One region of the Mesorhizobium sp. M0848 genome, then DNA from elsewhere that is predicted to be linked to it. Evidence: riboswitches for the same ligand, from Rfam matches in the RefSeq annotation. Region 1 holds a riboswitch; each other region holds the start of a gene.
The links. Region 1 has a riboswitch for cobalamin ahead of NKH95_RS32235 (aromatic ring-hydroxylating oxygenase subunit alpha). Riboswitches for the same ligand answer to the same signal wherever they lie in the genome.

Region 1 (5,480 bases):
AAAACCCGGGGCGGCCTCGCCCCCCCGCTCTTTTGTAGAAGATCAGCTTCGGCTGTTAACGGCCGAAGAGATTCCGGTCGCTGCCCTGAGGGGCGGACTTCTCCACGTCGCCCGACGAATTGAGCAGCTTCTCGACGAGGCTACCGCTGTTGCGGACCGAGCTCGTATGCGCGCTGTCAACCGACGTAACCGCAGGCTGATTGGCGCCATTGGAGCCAAAGTTGTCGCTGCCGGCGAACGCGCTGCCGGTGATGGCCAGAACGGCGGCGGCAGCAATAAGGATCTTGTTCATTTTAATCTCCTGAATTCTGGATTTCGCCAGGACGGCAGACACAGCTGCCGTCGCTTGCGAAATTGGCTGTTAGCGACCGAAGAGGTTACGGTCGCTGCCCTGAGCGGGCGTCTGGGCAGCCGGTTCCGAGGTCTTGGTGGAAGCCGTGTACGACTGGTCCACTGCGGCGGCAGGCTGGTTAGAGCCGTTCGAACCGTAGTTGTCGCTGCCGGCGAAAGCGCTGCCGGAGATGGCCAGAACGGCGGCGGCAGCAATGAGGATCTTGTTCATCTTAAATACTCCTGAATGTCTGAATTTCGCCAGGGCGGCGGGCGAGCCCGCCGTCGACTGGGAATCGGCTGTTAGTTGTTGCCGAAGACGTTGCGGTCAGCACCCTGGGCAGGCGCCTGAGCAGCCGGTTCCGACTTCTTGGTCGAAGCGGTGTACGAGCTGTCGACAGCAGTGGCTGCCGCGGCGTTCGAACCGTAGTGGTCGCTACCAGCGAAGGCGCTGCCGGAAATGGCCAGAAGGGCTGCGGCAGTGAGAATGATCTTTTTCATTTTTGTACTCCAGTATCGTCTTTTTCCGTCCGTCTAGCGGCGTGTCTTGGAAATGAAATCGCGTCGTTCGGACAGCCCCGATGTGGGAGGGCAACCCCGCCTTTTCCAATCACGAAGTTGTTCCGTGTGGACCATGAATCCACACCTTGAAATTGTGCCAAGGGAATCTACGGGTATATTTTTCTTCTTTAAATCAGCATGTTAAGTGTAACCGCTGGATGGATCACTGACTGTTTCAGAGGCCCAGCGTTCACACCGTCCTGCACGCACCGTCAACAGAAACGAACCGTTCGGTTCGATTTTAGATCGAGCTAATAGTCACTTTTCGAAACCGTTAACCTTTTTTGACCCCGCCAAGGGGTCCGATTCGGGGATATCGCAGCCGGCAAAATGGTCATCCGGGAGGTGGATTTCAGCCCGCGACGGTCTGCGGGAACGTTCGCAGGCCGTGTCGCGCCGCATGGATACGATGTCGTTTTCATGCCGACGGCGCGCCCCCGATCGTGGTTAGATCATACCATCTCAGGTGCCGCTTCGTGACGACGAGGCGGAGAATTGGGAAGCCGGTCAGAATCCGGCGCTGCCCCCGCAACGGTGGTGGAGTTCAAGTCGCAACGGGAGACCACTGGGCAACTGCCTGGGAAGGTGTCGCGATGGTCCGCAAGGACAACTCCAGAGCCCGGAAACCAGCCCAAGATTGTTAGACTCGACTGATCGCGGTGGGCGGTCAAGAGGTGGATAGCGCATGTCTGGCACCTAGCCGGCCTGCGTTTCAATCCTTCCTCCATCACCACCAGTTCAGTCCTTAGAAACGAGGACAGGACATGGATACCCGCAACGACATGCTGAGGCTCCTGAAGGGGCGCCGGCAAGGCTTTTCGCTGGAGCAGCCCTTCTACACCGATCCGGACTACTTCAAGCTCGACATGGAGCTGATCTGGTATCGCGACTGGCTGTTCATCGGCCATGATTGCGAACTGCCGAAGCCGGGCAGCTACATCACCGTGCAGATCGGCGACTATCCGGTGGTCCTTGTCCGCGACCAGCACGGCAAGATCAACGCCTTCCACAATTCCTGCCGCCATCGCGGCAGCCGTGTATGCAACACGGAGAAGGGCACGGCGGCAAAGCTCGTCTGCCCCTATCACCAGTGGACCTATGAGCTGGACGGCCGCCTGCTGTTTGCCCGCCAGATGGCCGACGGTTTCGACAAGAGTGATTTCAGCCTGAAGCCGGTCGCCTGCGAGAGCGTCGGCGGCTACATCTTCATCTGTCTGGCCAAGGAGCCGGCGGATTTCGCGCCGATGCGGGCGATGATCGAACCCTATCTTTTGCCGCACCGGTTGCGTGAAGCAAAGATCGCCTTCGAGAGCACGATCGTCGAGAAGGGCAACTGGAAGCTGGTCTGGGAAAACAACCGCGAGTGCTATCACTGCGCCGCCAATCATCCTGAGCTGTGCAAGACCTTCCCCGAGGCTCCGACCGTGACCGGCGTCAACGGCGCCGACAGCGACCCTGAAATGGTCGCGCACTGGGCCAAATGCGAGGCATCAGGCCTGCCGAGCAAATTCCGCATCGATCCGGCAGGGCAGTACCGCGCCACCCGCGCGCCGCTGCTGCGCGATGCCGTCAGCTACACCATGACGGGAAAACGGGCGGTCCAGAAGAACCTGTCCGACAGCGTTTCAACCGACCGCATCGGCTCCTTGCTGCTTTATCATTATCCGACAACCTGGAACCATATCCTCGGCGACCATGCCGTCACCTTCCGCGTGCTGCCGATCAGTGCCACGGAAACCGCGGTGACGACAAAATGGCTCGTCCACAAGGATGCGGTCGAAGGCGTCGACTACGATCTCGCTGAGCTCACCCATGTCTGGACCGAGACCAACGACCAGGACCGTCGCATCGTCGAGGAAAACGCCTTCGGCATCTTGTCGCCGGCCTACGAACCAGGCCCCTATTCGGAGCTGCATGAGGGCGGCGTGATCCAGTTCGTCGAGTGGTACGCGTCGTTCATCGGACCGCGCCTTGCAGAAGGCGACCGGCCGGCCCTGCGCAGCGTCGCCTAGCCCAGGGGACAAGAGGATGAATGCGATGACGGACCTTGGCCTCTATCGCCATCTCGACCAGATGACGCCCTGGAACGACAGGCTGCAGGTGCTGGAAGTGATCGGCGTCAGTGACGAAGCGCCTGACGTGAAGACCTTCACCTTCCGCTCCGACAACCAGACCTGGTTCCGCTACAAACCGGGCCAGTTCGTGACGCTGGAATTACCGACATCGGACGGGCCGCTGATGCGCACCTACACGCTGTCGTCCTCGCCGTCGCGGCCGTTCTCAATCGCGGTGACGGTCAAGGCGCAGGCGGGCAGCACCGGTACGCGCTGGATGTTCGACCATCTGACGCCGGGCTCGCACGTCAAGGCCTATGGGCCGACCGGCGACTTCTCGCTACACAGCCACCCGGCGGCCAAATATCTGTTCATTTCGGCCGGCTCCGGCGTGACGCCGATGATGTCGATGCTGCGCTGGCTGAACGACTGTGCGCCATGGACAGATGTCGGCTTCGTCAACTGTGCGCGCCGCCCGGAAGAGATCATTTTCCGCAAGGAACTCGAGCTGCTCGGCAGCCGCATGCCCGGCCTGTCGCTCGGCTTCATGATCGAGGAGCGGTCGAGCCGCGAGGGCTGGTTCGGCCATATGGGCCGCATCGACGCGATCCGGCTGCCATTGCTGGCGCCCGATTTCCGTGAGCGCGAGATCTTCTGCTGCGGCCCCGATCCCTTCATGCGCGCCGTGCGCGGCATGCTGAACGCCGCCGGCTTCGACATGGCGAAATACCATCAGGAAAGCTTTGCGGCGCCTGCCGTGGAGGAGATCCAGGCGCCGTTCTCGCCACTGCCGGAAGACGGCGCCGCCGTTGCCGTCGAGGCCGTGACGCCGATCCGGTTTTCGCTTTCCGATGTCGATGCCGAATGCGTCGCCGGCCAGACCGTGCTGCAGACGGCACGCGCCTCTGGGGTGCGGATTCCCGCCGCCTGCGAGTTCGGCCTGTGCGGCACCTGCAAGGTGAGGAAGGTCGCGGGCGACGTCGAGATGAGTCACAATGGCGGCATCCTCGATCACGAAATCGAGGACGGCTTTATCCTCGCCTGTTGCTCGAAGCCGCTTTCTGCGCTTGAAATCGAAGCGTGACCGGCTGCGCTCGCCCGAGTCTGCGCCATCTTGCCAAAAACCCTGCAAATGGTTAGACGCCTGCAACGGTGGGGTTGACCGTAAGGCCCGAAGATCATCTCCGCGGCCTGCTCGGCGGGGGAGCAAACATGCGACAATCCGGCATCTATGCCATTGCCAGCAAGGATATCGTCTTTGAATCCTTCGACGGCGAAGCCGTCGTTCTTGACCTGACCACGGGCAAATATTTCGGCTTCTCTGATTCAGGCAGCAGACTTTGGGATGCACTGTCGTCCGGCGTGCCTGCCTCCGAACTGGTCGGCGCCGCGACCGGAATTGGCGCCCTCGATGCCGCCGCGATTGACGGCTTTGTTTCACAATTGCTCGAATTCGGTTTGCTGGCGGCCGTAACCGATGGCATGGCAAGACCGGTTCCAAGCGAATTGCTGGCTCAGCTCGCCGCTGCCAGAGAGCCCCTCAAGGTCGACATCCATGACGATCTCGCCGATCTCATTGTCGTCGATCCCATCCACGAGGTCGAGGAGCCCCTCGGCTGGCCCGCGGTGAAGCAAGCCAACTGAAGCGCCCATCAGGTTCTCGTTGCCGGACAGCTCCGGAACAGGCAAACCCATGCCGAACATCACTCTCGAAAACCTGGCTGACTACGCACGTCATGTCCTGGCGCAAGCAGAGAGCAGCGCCGCGCATTATCCACTGACCCGCAAGGCGAGCTTGCCGCATCTGGATCTGACCGCGCATGTCAGCGCCGGCGCGTTGGCGGATGCCTTCGCTCATGGCTTTGTCACGCCTCCGGGCAGCCGAACGCCTGCCGACATCTGCCGCGTCTTCGTCGCACATCCCGGTATTGACGGCATCGCGGTACCGGCCAGTTGGGGCCAGGGACCCTTCACGCAGCATGGCTTCGCCACCCAACTGGCGGAAGCAGGATTGCGCGGCAACCATTTCCACGACCTGGATTTCTGGCAGTTCTATGATCCGCAACGTCGCGTTGGCGTGCAATTGATGGCTTCGGCCGACGCCTTTCCGCCGTGGGAGCCGGGAGCGCCGCTGCGGGCTTTCCTGCATTGGGAATATGCGGCGCGCGGCATGCGCCTTGCCCATGCCGGCACGCTCGGCACCAATGGCAAGGGCGTGCTGCTGGCCGGCGCGGGCGGCGCCGGGAAATCCGGGACCGTCGCCGCCGGCCTTCTCCACGGGCTGGACAGCGTCGGCGACGACTATGTGCTGGTCGACCTCTCCAACGGCGTGACTGCCCGCCCGTTGTTTTCAACACTCAAGCAGGATCCCCAGGGGTTCGCGCGGCTTGGGCTGGAGCACCGGCTGAAGGCGCATGGTCCGCTCAACTGGCAAGGCAAGCATGCCTTTCACATTGATGACATCGCTCCCCGGCCGGTGCCTGAAACTCTCGACATCGTCGCGCTGTTGGCACCACATATCAGCGGTCGTGGGGC
Region 2 (5,480 bases), on a different contig from region 1:
GCGCCGCGACATCGATCCGCAAAACCGCTTTGTCTCACCCTACATGGCCGGCCTGTTCGGCATCGAGCCCAGTCCTTTTGGCATCGAACGATGAGCGCCTATTTTTACGCCCTGTCGGACGCACTGAAGAGCGCCGGTATCTTCCAGCCCTGTCTGGTGCTCGATCTCGACCGACTGGACCGCAATATCGCCCTGGTGAAAGACAGGCTCGACCCCGGCCTTGCTGTGCGGTTGGTCGACAAATCGCTCGCCTGCCTGCCGCTGCTTGTGCATATCGGCAAGGCGCTCGGCAGTGAGCGCTTCATGACCTTTCACCCGCCGATCAGCGAGGCGGTGCTGAAGGCGTTCCCGGATGCCGATCTGCTCTATGGCAAGCCGATGCCGATCGGTGCGGCAAGGGCTGCGCTGGTGAAGGGTAATGTTGACTGGTCGCGTGTCTGCTGGCTGATCGACAGCGAGGAGAGACTGGCGGAATATGGCGCCCTCGCTGGCGAACTCGGCATCGGCCTGCGCATCGCTTTCGAGATCGATGTCGGGCTGCATCGCGGCGGGTTCGCCAATCCTGAGGCCTTGTCGAAGGCGTTGAGCGCGTTGCCGGCCCGGCTGCATTGCGAAGGCGTCATGGCCTACGAGGCGCATGCGCCGCTCATTCCCGGCCTTTTCGGCGGACCGGCAAAGGCATTGGCCGAGGCGTCGGCGCAGGCCTCGGCGTTCGTCGCCTGTCTCGGCGCCGACCAGCGCCGTATCCTGAACATCGGCGGCAGCAAGACCGCGCTGCTTCATCATGGCGGCATGGCCAACGAGGTTTCGATGGGCTCGGCCTTTGTGCTGCCCAGTGATTTCGATACGCCAGGCCTCGACGGCTTCCAGCCGGCGGCCTTCATCGGCACGCCGATCCTGAAAATGGTCGAGCCGATGCTGCCTGGCCCGCCGGCCGTCACCCGCCTGCTGCAGGCGCTCGGCCGCTTCCCGCGCAAGGGCTGCTATCTCTATGGCGGCAAGTGGATGGCCGAGCCCGTCTTCCCCGAAGGCATGAAGGCGAATGGGCTGCTCGGCCTGTCCTCCAACCAGCAATTCATGGGCTTGCCCGCCGACGCGACCGTAAAACCCGGCGACTACGCGTTTCTAAGGCCGACGCAGAGCGAAGCCGTGCTGCAGCAGTTCGGGTCGATCGCGGTGTTTTCCGGCGGCGGGATAGTCGATCGCTGGCCGGCGCTGCCGATGGCCTGACCGACTACGCCTTCACCGGTATCCAGATCTCCAGCCCGCCATTGCCGCTGCGTGGGTCGAACTCAGGGCCGTAGCGTTCGAATTCCGGCGCATCCGATATCTCGTGGCCGGAAGCCGGCAGCCATTTGTTCCAGATCGTATTGACCGTGCGGCGGATGGTCGAGATGTGTTCGCGGTGGGCAAAGACCGCATATTTCTGCGCCGGCACCCGCGCCCGGCTGAATTCCTTGGGCAGGTCGGAAAAATCAGACACTTCGACGCCAGCGATGTAGTCGAAATTGCCGGCATCGTCGCCGTTGACGCAGACGCCATAGGCGACATCGCCGGTCTCGCCCGGAATGTTGCCGATATAGGGGCCGAAGCGCTGCCATTGCATCGGAATGGCGGCGCTGGTTTCGCAGCTGTAGCGTTCGCCGAGGCCGGCGATCAGGAACGGCCGGCTGGTCTCGAAACGCGGTGGTTCGAGATTGGTGAGGAAGGACTGGTCCATCAGGATCGGCTCCACGAGGTCGAGCTTGTCGAGTGTGCCTTGCGCGCGCACCAGTTCCGGCGTGGTGCCGAACTGATCGCGGAAGGCACGGGTGAACGCCTCATGCGAGTTGTAGCCGGCGTCGAGCGCGACGGAGAGAATGTCGGGCGCCCCGCCGGCCAGCTTGCGCGCCGCCTCGGTGAGCCGGCGTGAGCGCATGTAGCCCATCACCGAGCGGCCCGTGGCAGCGCCGAAAGCCCGCGTCACATGAAAACGCGACACGCCGCTGCTTTGCGCGATATCGTCAAGCGAGATCGCCTCCGGCAGATGACTTTCGACGAACCACAGCGCTTTCTCGGTCGGGTTCATTTTGCTCCTCGCATTGGCCAGATCATCCTGCCGTTTCCTGGCGCGGCCAGTTTGATCGAAATTGCGCATCCCGCGCAATCGAACCGATCCCGTCACAGTCGCACACCGATATGGCGCAGCGGTCGAGCGCCCCTTGCCGCCGACGAGCCAATTCGGCAGGCTTCGCTTGACAGCGCCAGGCGGCATCCTCTAAACACGTAATGTTATTACATATCGAAAGCGTGAAATGCCTGTTTCCCCTAGCCGGCCCACCACTCCGTCCGAGAAATCCATTGCGAAGCGATTGGGGGAAATCTACGCTGAAGCGGTGATGGTCCCCGAGTCGAAAGGCGAGGGGTGAAAAGGGAACACGGTGAGATCCCCAGGGGTCGAGGCCGTGGCTGCCCCCGCAACTGTAAGCGGCGAGCAAAATCCGTGAATGCCACTGGCCGGCAAGGCTGGGAAGGCAGGATGGCGCAACGACCCGCGAGCCAGGAGACCTGCCATCACTGAGTTGACCGGACGGGGTGTGCCGGGAGGAAACGCGAATCCCGGTCTTGTCGGCCGCTTCGCCAGCTTCCTTCCGTCGCCAGTTTTGGAAAGTGACGGAAAGTTGGACGGCTCTATCGATCATCGCATCATCGTGTGCACGCTTTGCCATCCCGGCAATCTGGCGGGCAGCCGATGACCGTAGCGCTTCTCGAAGCACATGACCTCTGCGCCATGGCCAATGGGCGGGATCTGGTCCAGGCGGTCAGCTTCTCGGTGGCCGCTGGCGATCGCCTAGCCATCATCGGTCCCAACGGCGCGGGCAAGACGACGCTGCTGCGCATGCTGTCGGGCATGCTGCGGCCGAGCTCCGGCGAGGTGAACCTCGGCGGGCGCCGGCTGGGCGGGATTTCCGCCGCCGAGCGGGCGCTGCATATCGCCGTTGTCGGCCAGACCGACCAGCCCGATCCGCGGCTGGCGGTGATCGACTATGTCGAGCTGGGCCGGGTCCCGCACGCTCGGCTACGGCGCAGGAGCGAGGAGCGTGACATTGTCGTCGATGCGCTGCGCCGGACCGGCCTGCTGCCGCTGCTTGGCCGCACCATCGGCTCGCTGTCGGGCGGCGAGCGCCAGCGCGCCCAACTGGCCCGCGCCATCGCCCAGCAGCCAAAGATCCTGTTCCTCGACGAGCCGACCAACCATCTCGACCCGCGCGCCCGCGGCGAACTGCTCGACCTCGTGGCAGGCTTCGAGATGACGGTGATCGCGGTGCTGCACGATCTGGCGCTGGTGGCACCGTTCGCCACCAGGGTGGCGGTGATGAACCATGCCCGTCTGCAAGCGCTCGCCGCACCGCGCGAAGCGCTGACCCAAAAGCTGATTCGCGAAATTTTCGGCATCGATGTGCTGCGTCTGCGCCATCCGACCGAAGACCGCGAACTGACGGTGTTCGATGTTCCGAACCGTGCCGCGCCGCCATCCTGATTGAAGCCGTCCCATATCGATCATCCCGTCCACAGGAGCAAACCCTTGAAACGCCTTGCTTTTTCGCTTGCCTTCTCGCTGCTGGCCTCGACAGCCCTGGCCTTCCCGGTAACTGTCGACAGCTGCGGCAAGCCGCTGACCTTCGATGCGCCGCCGAAGCGCGCCGTCATCCAGGATCTCAACATGGCCGAGATGGCTTTCGCGCTGAAACTGCAGCCGTCGATCGTCGGCCTGACCGGCATCACCGGATGGTACAAGGTGGGTCCTGAGTTCAAGGCCGAGCAGGGTTCGATCCCGGAACTGGCGCCGAAATATCCGACGCTCGAAAACCTCGTCGCGGTCGAGCCCGATTTTTTCTTCGCCGGCTGGTATTATGGCATGAAGCCGGGTGGTGAAGTGACGCCCGACACGCTTGCTCCGCACGGCATCAAGACGCTGGTGCTGACGGAAAGCTGCGTCCATCTCGACAAGAGCCGCCCCGCCGCCTCGATGGACCTACTCTATGGCGACGTCGAGAAACTGGGCAAGATCTTCGGCAAGGAGGCCGAAGCTGAGAAGCTTGTCTCCGGCTGGAAGACGCGGCTCGCCGAGATCACCGCCAAGGTCGGCGACGCCAAGGGAACGCGGGTCTTCCTCTATGATTCCGGCGAGGACAAGCCGTTCACCGCAGGCAAATTCGCCATCCCCAGCGCCATGATATCAGCCGCCGGCGGCGACAACATCATGGCCGACATGGATACCAGCTGGGGCAACACGGACTGGGAAACGGTGGCGTCGCGCAATCCGCAATTCCTCATCCTGCTCGATTACCAGGATGGCGGTGGCTACAGGAAACTGCTCGATTTCCTGAAGGCGCATCCGGCGATGAAGGAGACGGACGCGGTCAAGAACGAGCGCTTCGTCGCCCTGCGCTATGCCGAACTGACGCCGGGCCCGGCCAACATCGAAGCGATCGACAAGATCGCCAAGGCCATGCATCCGGAAGCGTTTTGATGCCTGTGGCCCAAAAGTGCGCAGCGGTTTTGGGGCAACGACATGCATGAACAAAAGATCCTGGAAGTGCGTCGCACGCGTCCTGACAGACACGACGCATTTCCAGGCTTGCGCCATACGGCATTTGCACTGGCCATGCTGGCGGGGGCGGCGGCGATCGCCGCTCTCGCTCTGCTGTCGATCGCCTACGGCTCGACGCTGATCCCGCTGACCGATGTTGTTGCCGCGCTTGGCCGCGCAGTCGGCTTCAGCGGGCACGACGTGGCCGGGCCGGTCGGCAAGATCGTCGTCGACCTGCGGCTGCCGCGCACGATCCTGGCCATCTGCGTCGGGGCCGGTCTCGGCGTCGTCGGTGCGCTGCTGCAGACGGTGACCCGCAACGACCTTGCCGACCCGTTCCTGTTCGGCCTGTCGTCGGGCGCCGCCGCGGGTGCGGTTTCCGTCATCACCGTCTTCGGCGACAGTTTCGGCATCTGGACATTGCCGGTCGCGGCCTTCACCGGCGGCATATTGGCTGCCGGCGTCGTGCTGCTGCTGGTTGCGCGGGTGAGGGGGCAAGGCCCGGAGCGGCTGATCCTTGCCGGCCTTGCCGTGTCCTTCATGTTCACCGCCTTGACCAACTATCTTGTCTTTGCCGGCGACCAGCGCGCCGCCCACTCCGTGCTGTTCTGGACCATGGGCGGCCTTGGCCTGGCGCGCTGGGATAATATCTGGCTGGGCGCGCTGGGAGCAGGCACCATTCTGGCTTACGCGCTGTGGAACCACCGCCGGCTCGATGCTTTCCTGGCCGGCGAAAACGCCGCCGAAAGCCTGGGCGTGCCGGTGGCGCGGATGCGAAGGATGACCTTTCTCGTCGCCGCCTTCTCGACGGCTATCCTTGTCTCGGTCGCTGGCGTCATCGGCTTCGTCGGGCTGATGATTCCGCATCTGTCACGGCCGCTGGCGGGCCCCTTGCACCTGCGCCTGG
Region 3 (5,480 bases), on a different contig from region 1:
GCCCCGGTCTGCGACGACACGACGATCTCGTCACCGGGACGGAACACCAGCAGCCGTTCGGCTGGGAATACATCACCCGAAATTGAGACCTCGCCTTCCAGCGTATAGATGGCGCGTTCTTCCGCATCAGCAGGGATTTTCACGCTGGCGCCGGGCGCCAGGCGCAGGTCGGCGTAGAGCGTCTCCGTGTCGGCCCTGACCGGGGACCGCAGTCCCTGGAAATCGCCGATGATGAGGCGCCCGTTGACGCCTTCGGCTTCGATCTCGGGAAGCCGAAGCGCTGCGGTATTCTCGAAAACCGGAGCCACCTCTTCCTTGTCGTCCGGCAGAGCCAGCCATGTCTGCAGGCCGGATACCGACATCGGCGCGCCACGCAGTTCCTCCGGCGTACGCTCCGAATGGACGATGCCGCGGCCGGCGGTCATCAAATTCACGTCGCCGGGCTGAATGACCATTTCGGTGCCGAGTGAATCGCGGTGCCGGATCTTGCCGTCGAACAGATAGGTGACCGTCGACAGGCCGATATGCGGATGCGGACGGACATCCAGTGCCTGACCGGCGCGCAGGATCGCGGGACCCATGCGGTCGAAGAAGATGAACGGCCCCACCAGCCGCCTTTTTGCCGTCGGCAGGGCACGGCGCACCTGAAAACCGCCGATATCCTTGGCGTTGGGTATGACCATCAATTCGATCTGATCGCTGGCGAAGGCATCGCCTGCCTCAGGGTCTTTCCCGGGGAAGAAGCTCATGGACTCTCCTTGTCGGTGGTCGAAGGCCGCCTGGCCGCATCAGGCAAAGCGGATCGCCGCCTTTGCCCGCAGCTTGGCCGCCACCTCTTCGCGATTACGCGGATGCTGGTGGGTTTCCAGGGAATCGAGCAGTTCGCGCGCCGAGGCGGCGATGGCTTCGACGGCATGGTCGAAGGCGTGCTGGTTCTGCTTCGAGGGCCGCGTCGTTCCGCTCAGCTTGCGGACGAACTGAAGAGCCGCGTCGCGCACCTCGTCATTGGTTGCCGGCGGATCAAAATTGAACAGGGTCTTGATGTTTCTGCACATCGCTTCCGTATCTCCTCTTGTCCTTGAGCTGTTTCAAGCGGAACGAGTTATATCCTCGATCATGATCCTGTCCAAAAACTGGTGAGGCGAGGCCATCGTTCGGACCGGGCCTCAATCCGCGTCGAGTGGCTCCGTTCCGACCGGCTTGCCGTCGCGCGACAGCCTGATCTTCTCGACCTTGTCCTCGGCGGCCTTCAGCAGCCGGTCGCAATGCGCCTTCAGCGCCTCGCCACGTTCATAGATCCTGATCGACTGGTCGAGCGGCACGTCGCCACGCTCCAGATCATCGACGATCTTCTCCAGCGCATCGAGTGCCTGCTCGAAGCTCATCGCCTTGACGTCTTCGTTGGTCTCATCGGCCATCATTCATCCTTTCATCAGTCGCCCGACATGGGCGGCGACCGAAAATGCCAATCCCTGCAGATCGTAGCCGCCCTCGAGCAGGCTGACGAGCCGGTTGCCGCTGTGGCGTGCCGCGCGCTGCATCAGCTGGCCGGTCGCCCAGTCGAAATCATCCTCGGTCAGATTGATCTCGGCCAGCGGATCGCGGTGGTGCGCGTCGAACCCCGCCGAAATGATGATCAGGTCGGGCGCGAAATTGTCGAGCGCGGGCAGGACGCGCGACAGGAAGGCATCGCGAAACACTTCGCTGCCGGTCTGCGGCGCCAGCGGTGCGTTGACGATGTTGCCGGCGCCCGTTTCGGTCTTCGCTCCGGTGCCGGGATAAAGCGGCATCTGGTGTGTCGAGCAATAGAGCACCGACGGATCGTCCCAGAAAATATCCTGCGTGCCATTGCCGTGATGCACGTCCCAGTCGACGACGGCAACGCGCTCGACACCGTGTTTCTTCTGCGCATAACGCGCCGCGATCGCCGCCGTGTTGAACAGGCAAAAGCCCATCGCCGTGGTCTTTTCGGCATGATGGCCGGGCGGCCGGGCGGCGACGAAGACGTTGTCGGCGCGGCCCGAAAAGACATCATCGACGGCGGCGTTGGCGGCGCCGATCGCGGTGATCGCCGCTTGCCAGCTCTTCGGGCTGGCAGTGGTGTCGGCATCGATGCGGGCAATCCCCTCGTCGGGGATGGCGGCGCGAACGCGGGCGACGAAATCGGCGGGATGCGCGTAGAGGATGGTGGCCTCGTCGCCTTCCGGCGCCTGAATACGATCGAGCCCGGCAAAGGCTTCGTCGTCGAGCACGCGCTCGATGGCGCGTAAGCGGTCGGGCCGCTCGGGATGTCCGGGCGGCGTGAGATGCTCGAGGAAGATCGGATGGGTGTAGAGACGGGTGGTCATCGTCCTAATCTAGTGACCCGGATCGACAAAGGCCATGCACGGGCGGCCGATGACTGGGGAAAATCGCGACTGCGTCCATTCGCGTCGCCGCAGGCATTGGCCCCGCGGGCGCTTCGGCGTAAGGTCCCTGGTACTGCCTGGTGCCCGCCGCAAGCGGGAGAATCGGGAACACGGTTGAATTCCGTGGCGTGCCCAACGCTGTGAGGGGGACCGCGCCGGTAAATGCCACTGTCGATGACGGGAAGGCACCGGACGCGGGTTGATCCCGAGCCAGAAGACCGGCCTGGCAGGCATTGTCATCCGCGTGGTCAGGCGGATGGCATCAGAGCGACGTGCGTCTACTTGGACGCACAAAGTACGCTCTGTCAGTTTTGAATCTGCAATCGCAAGGGGACAAGCGATGCCGGAACACATGACCGCTGCCATTGACGATGGATTTGACCAGAATGCGCGCGATGCGGTCTACCGCGCCATGTTCACGCGGCGTGACGTGCGCAGCCATTTCCTGCCCACCGCGATCGATGACGACGTGCTGGCACGGCTGCTGCTTGCCGCCCATCACGCGCCATCGGTCGGCTTCATGCAGCCATGGAATTTCATTGTCATTCGCGATGTCAAACGACGGGCGGAGGTGCGCGACCTGTTCCTGGCCGCGCGAGAACAGGAACTGCCGGCTATCGAGGCGGAAAAACAGGCGCTGTACCGCAAGCTCAAGCTGGAAGGCATCTGCGAGAGCGCGCTCAACATCTGCATCACCTGCGACCGGCAGCGCTCGAAGGGTTCGCCGCTGGGACGTTGGCACAATCCGGAGATGGATCTCTACAGCACCGTCTGCGCGGTGCAGAATTTCTGGCTGGCCGCGCGTGCCGAGGGCGTTGGCGTCGGCTGGGTGAGCATCATCGAGGCTGAGGCGCTGAAGCGGCTGTTGGCCATTCCGGATCACGTAACGCCGGTCGCCTATCTCTGCGTCGGCCGTGTTTCCGAGTTCGCTCCCAAACCGGACCTTGAAACGCATGGCTGGGGACGGCGGCTGCCGCTGCCGGAGCTGATCATGAGCGAGACCTTTTCCGGGCAAGGCGAGACACAGCTCAAATCCACCGTGGCGCGCCTCAACACCGTTCCTGCCTCACCAGACACCATCCGCCCAGCCGATCAGGGTGTGGCGCCGGCCGTAGCCCAGCGCGAACCGCCGAAGGAGGCCAGCGCCTTGTCCTTGAGCTCCCTGAACTTCGACGATGCCTCGGCCAGCCGGGCGTCCCAGGCCGGATCGGGCACCTGGCCCGCGATGGTCTTGAAATAGACCTGCATCAGGCAGGCGATGGCGAAAGGCTCGATGAACGCCGCCTTGAATGCCCAGGCGAAGACGATGGCGAGCACAAAAGCCCAGCCGGCGAGCTGGCCAGGCATCAGGAACAGAATCGCACCGGCAGGTGCCAGCATCATCAGAAAGATGATGAACGACATGCCCCACATGATGACCGCCAGCCAGACGGCGTTCTTGACCATGACCTTGCCGTTCTGAGCATAGAGCACTACGCCTTGGCGCGCCGTCTCGAAGGGCGAGGCTGAATTGATGCGGATGTTGTAGCCGAGGATGATCTCGTCGACATAGGTCAGCGACAGGCGGATCACCGTGTTGATGAAGGAGACCAGGCCGCTCAGGCCTGGTATCGGCAGGAAGGCGGCGATACCGCCGAGCAGGCCGGTGATGGCATGGATGGCACCCTTGACGAGTCGGTCGACGACGAAAAGGATGTTGGCTTCGGCAAAACGCTGGGTGACGACATCCCTGGCGTAGGCGATCTGGTCCTGACCGCCGGGAATGTCGCGGCCGTCGATCAGATGAACCATGACGGCGATGTGGCCGGCCTTGACGACATAGAGGATGTATTCGCGGATCCAGTAGACGGCGATCGAGACGACGCCGAAACCGACCACGCCGCCCCACAGGGCAAACGACAGCGGCCCGTCGGGATCAGTGGAGATATGGCCGACGCCATAGCCGACAGAGGCACCGGTGCCGGTCGCCATGATGTAGGCCAGCGTGATGCCGAAATAGACGATCATGCGAAAAACGATGAACGGCCAGGTCCGCATCATGATGGACACCGACCGGCCGATCTCAAAATCCCACATGTGCCCCGAATCTCCGCCTCAGAGATGGTGGAAGAGGATGGACTCAACCCGGCGATTGTCAATTGCCGGCCCTGACGCCAAAGGGCGACGAATTCGGGGTAACGGGTTGGTTCGGAGCCCGCCAGCGCGTTGGCTGACGGAGCATCAAACGAAAAACCCGCCTGTGCGGCGGGTCACTGGCGCAAATCAGCACCATGGATGAATATATACCTTAGCTGAGGGCACGGTGTCAAGAAAAAATTCCTATCGTGAACAGCTGCCGGCACGAAAGCTCCGGTGAGAACTTCAATTCGACTGCGGATCCGGCTTCCTGAGCAGGCCTTCGAGCAGTTGCTTGAACGCCGTCACCACCTTCTTCGACGTCGTTTCGGGGTCGTTCGAATTGGCGATCCGTTGCGCTGCCTGGCTGCTCGCTCCGATGATCAGTCGCGAGGCGGTCTCGGGGTCGAGGCTGGAGACAACGACCCCCTCCTCCTGCAGCGCGGTCAGATGGTCGGTCATTGAAGCGATGCACGCACTGGCATTCGGCCATTGCGCTGGATCCCCCAGCACGGCCGGGCCATCGCGGAACATGATGCGCTGGATTTCCGGCTCCAGCGCCATCTCGATATAGGTCGAGCACTCGTCGACGAAATGTTGCCAGCGGGTCGGTGCTCTCGACGCGACCTCATTGATGCGCGCCGCCATCTCGCCGTCAATCTGGGCTATGACCGCCTGCAACAGCCCCTTCTTGTCGCCGAAATGATGATAGAGCGCACCGCGCGTCAGCCCGGCCGAAGCGGTGAAATCATCCATCGAGGCTTCCGCATAGCCTGTTGTGCCGAAGGCATGACGGGCCGCCGCAATAAGCTTTGCGCGCGTCTCGGCGATCATCTCCTTGCGGGGTTTGTGCATGTGTCCTGGACCTATTCACATACGCTTCGTATGCTAATTGACATACGCGGCGTATGCTCTATCTAATAATCATACGCTCCGTATGTAATTGTCCAATCGTCC

Region 2: linked by a shared signal. The riboswitch ahead of NKH95_RS00420 (ABC transporter ATP-binding protein) and the one ahead of NKH95_RS32235 (aromatic ring-hydroxylating oxygenase subunit alpha) in region 1 are both predicted to bind cobalamin.
Region 3: linked by a shared signal. The riboswitch ahead of bluB (5,6-dimethylbenzimidazole synthase) and the one ahead of NKH95_RS32235 (aromatic ring-hydroxylating oxygenase subunit alpha) in region 1 are both predicted to bind cobalamin.

The regions. Positions count from the first base shown of each region.
Region 1 covers NZ_JAMYOM010000045.1:19,292-24,771, reverse strand. The annotation lists gene NKH95_RS32250 (DUF680 domain-containing protein) at 56-292, opposite strand; gene NKH95_RS32245 (DUF680 domain-containing protein) at 362-562, opposite strand; gene NKH95_RS32240 (DUF680 domain-containing protein) at 634-831, opposite strand; cobalamin riboswitch at 1,339-1,540, shown strand; gene NKH95_RS32235 (aromatic ring-hydroxylating oxygenase subunit alpha) at 1,656-2,903, shown strand; gene NKH95_RS32230 (FAD-binding oxidoreductase) at 2,929-4,029, shown strand; gene NKH95_RS32225 (PqqD family protein) at 4,158-4,589, shown strand; gene NKH95_RS32220 (serine kinase) at 4,639-5,480, shown strand, end outside.
Region 2 covers NZ_JAMYOM010000001.1:79,600-85,079, reverse strand. The annotation lists gene NKH95_RS00435 (D-arabinono-1,4-lactone oxidase) at 1-94, shown strand, start outside; gene NKH95_RS00430 (DSD1 family PLP-dependent enzyme) at 91-1,230, shown strand; gene NKH95_RS00425 (AraC family transcriptional regulator) at 1,235-2,068, opposite strand; cobalamin riboswitch at 2,363-2,569, shown strand; gene NKH95_RS00420 (ABC transporter ATP-binding protein) at 2,732-3,520, shown strand; gene NKH95_RS00415 (ABC transporter substrate-binding protein) at 3,566-4,513, shown strand; partial or broken gene NKH95_RS00410 (FecCD family ABC transporter permease) at 4,649-5,480, shown strand, end outside.
Region 3 covers NZ_JAMYOM010000002.1:331,019-336,498, reverse strand. The annotation lists gene NKH95_RS03515 (pirin family protein) at 1-749, opposite strand, end outside; gene NKH95_RS03510 (DUF2277 domain-containing protein) at 789-1,055, opposite strand; gene NKH95_RS03505 (exodeoxyribonuclease VII small subunit) at 1,167-1,418, opposite strand; gene NKH95_RS03500 (histone deacetylase family protein) at 1,422-2,348, opposite strand; cobalamin riboswitch at 2,470-2,649, shown strand; partial or broken gene bluB (5,6-dimethylbenzimidazole synthase) at 2,665-3,378, shown strand; gene NKH95_RS03490 (hypothetical protein) at 3,501-4,484, opposite strand; gene NKH95_RS03485 (TetR/AcrR family transcriptional regulator) at 4,770-5,378, opposite strand.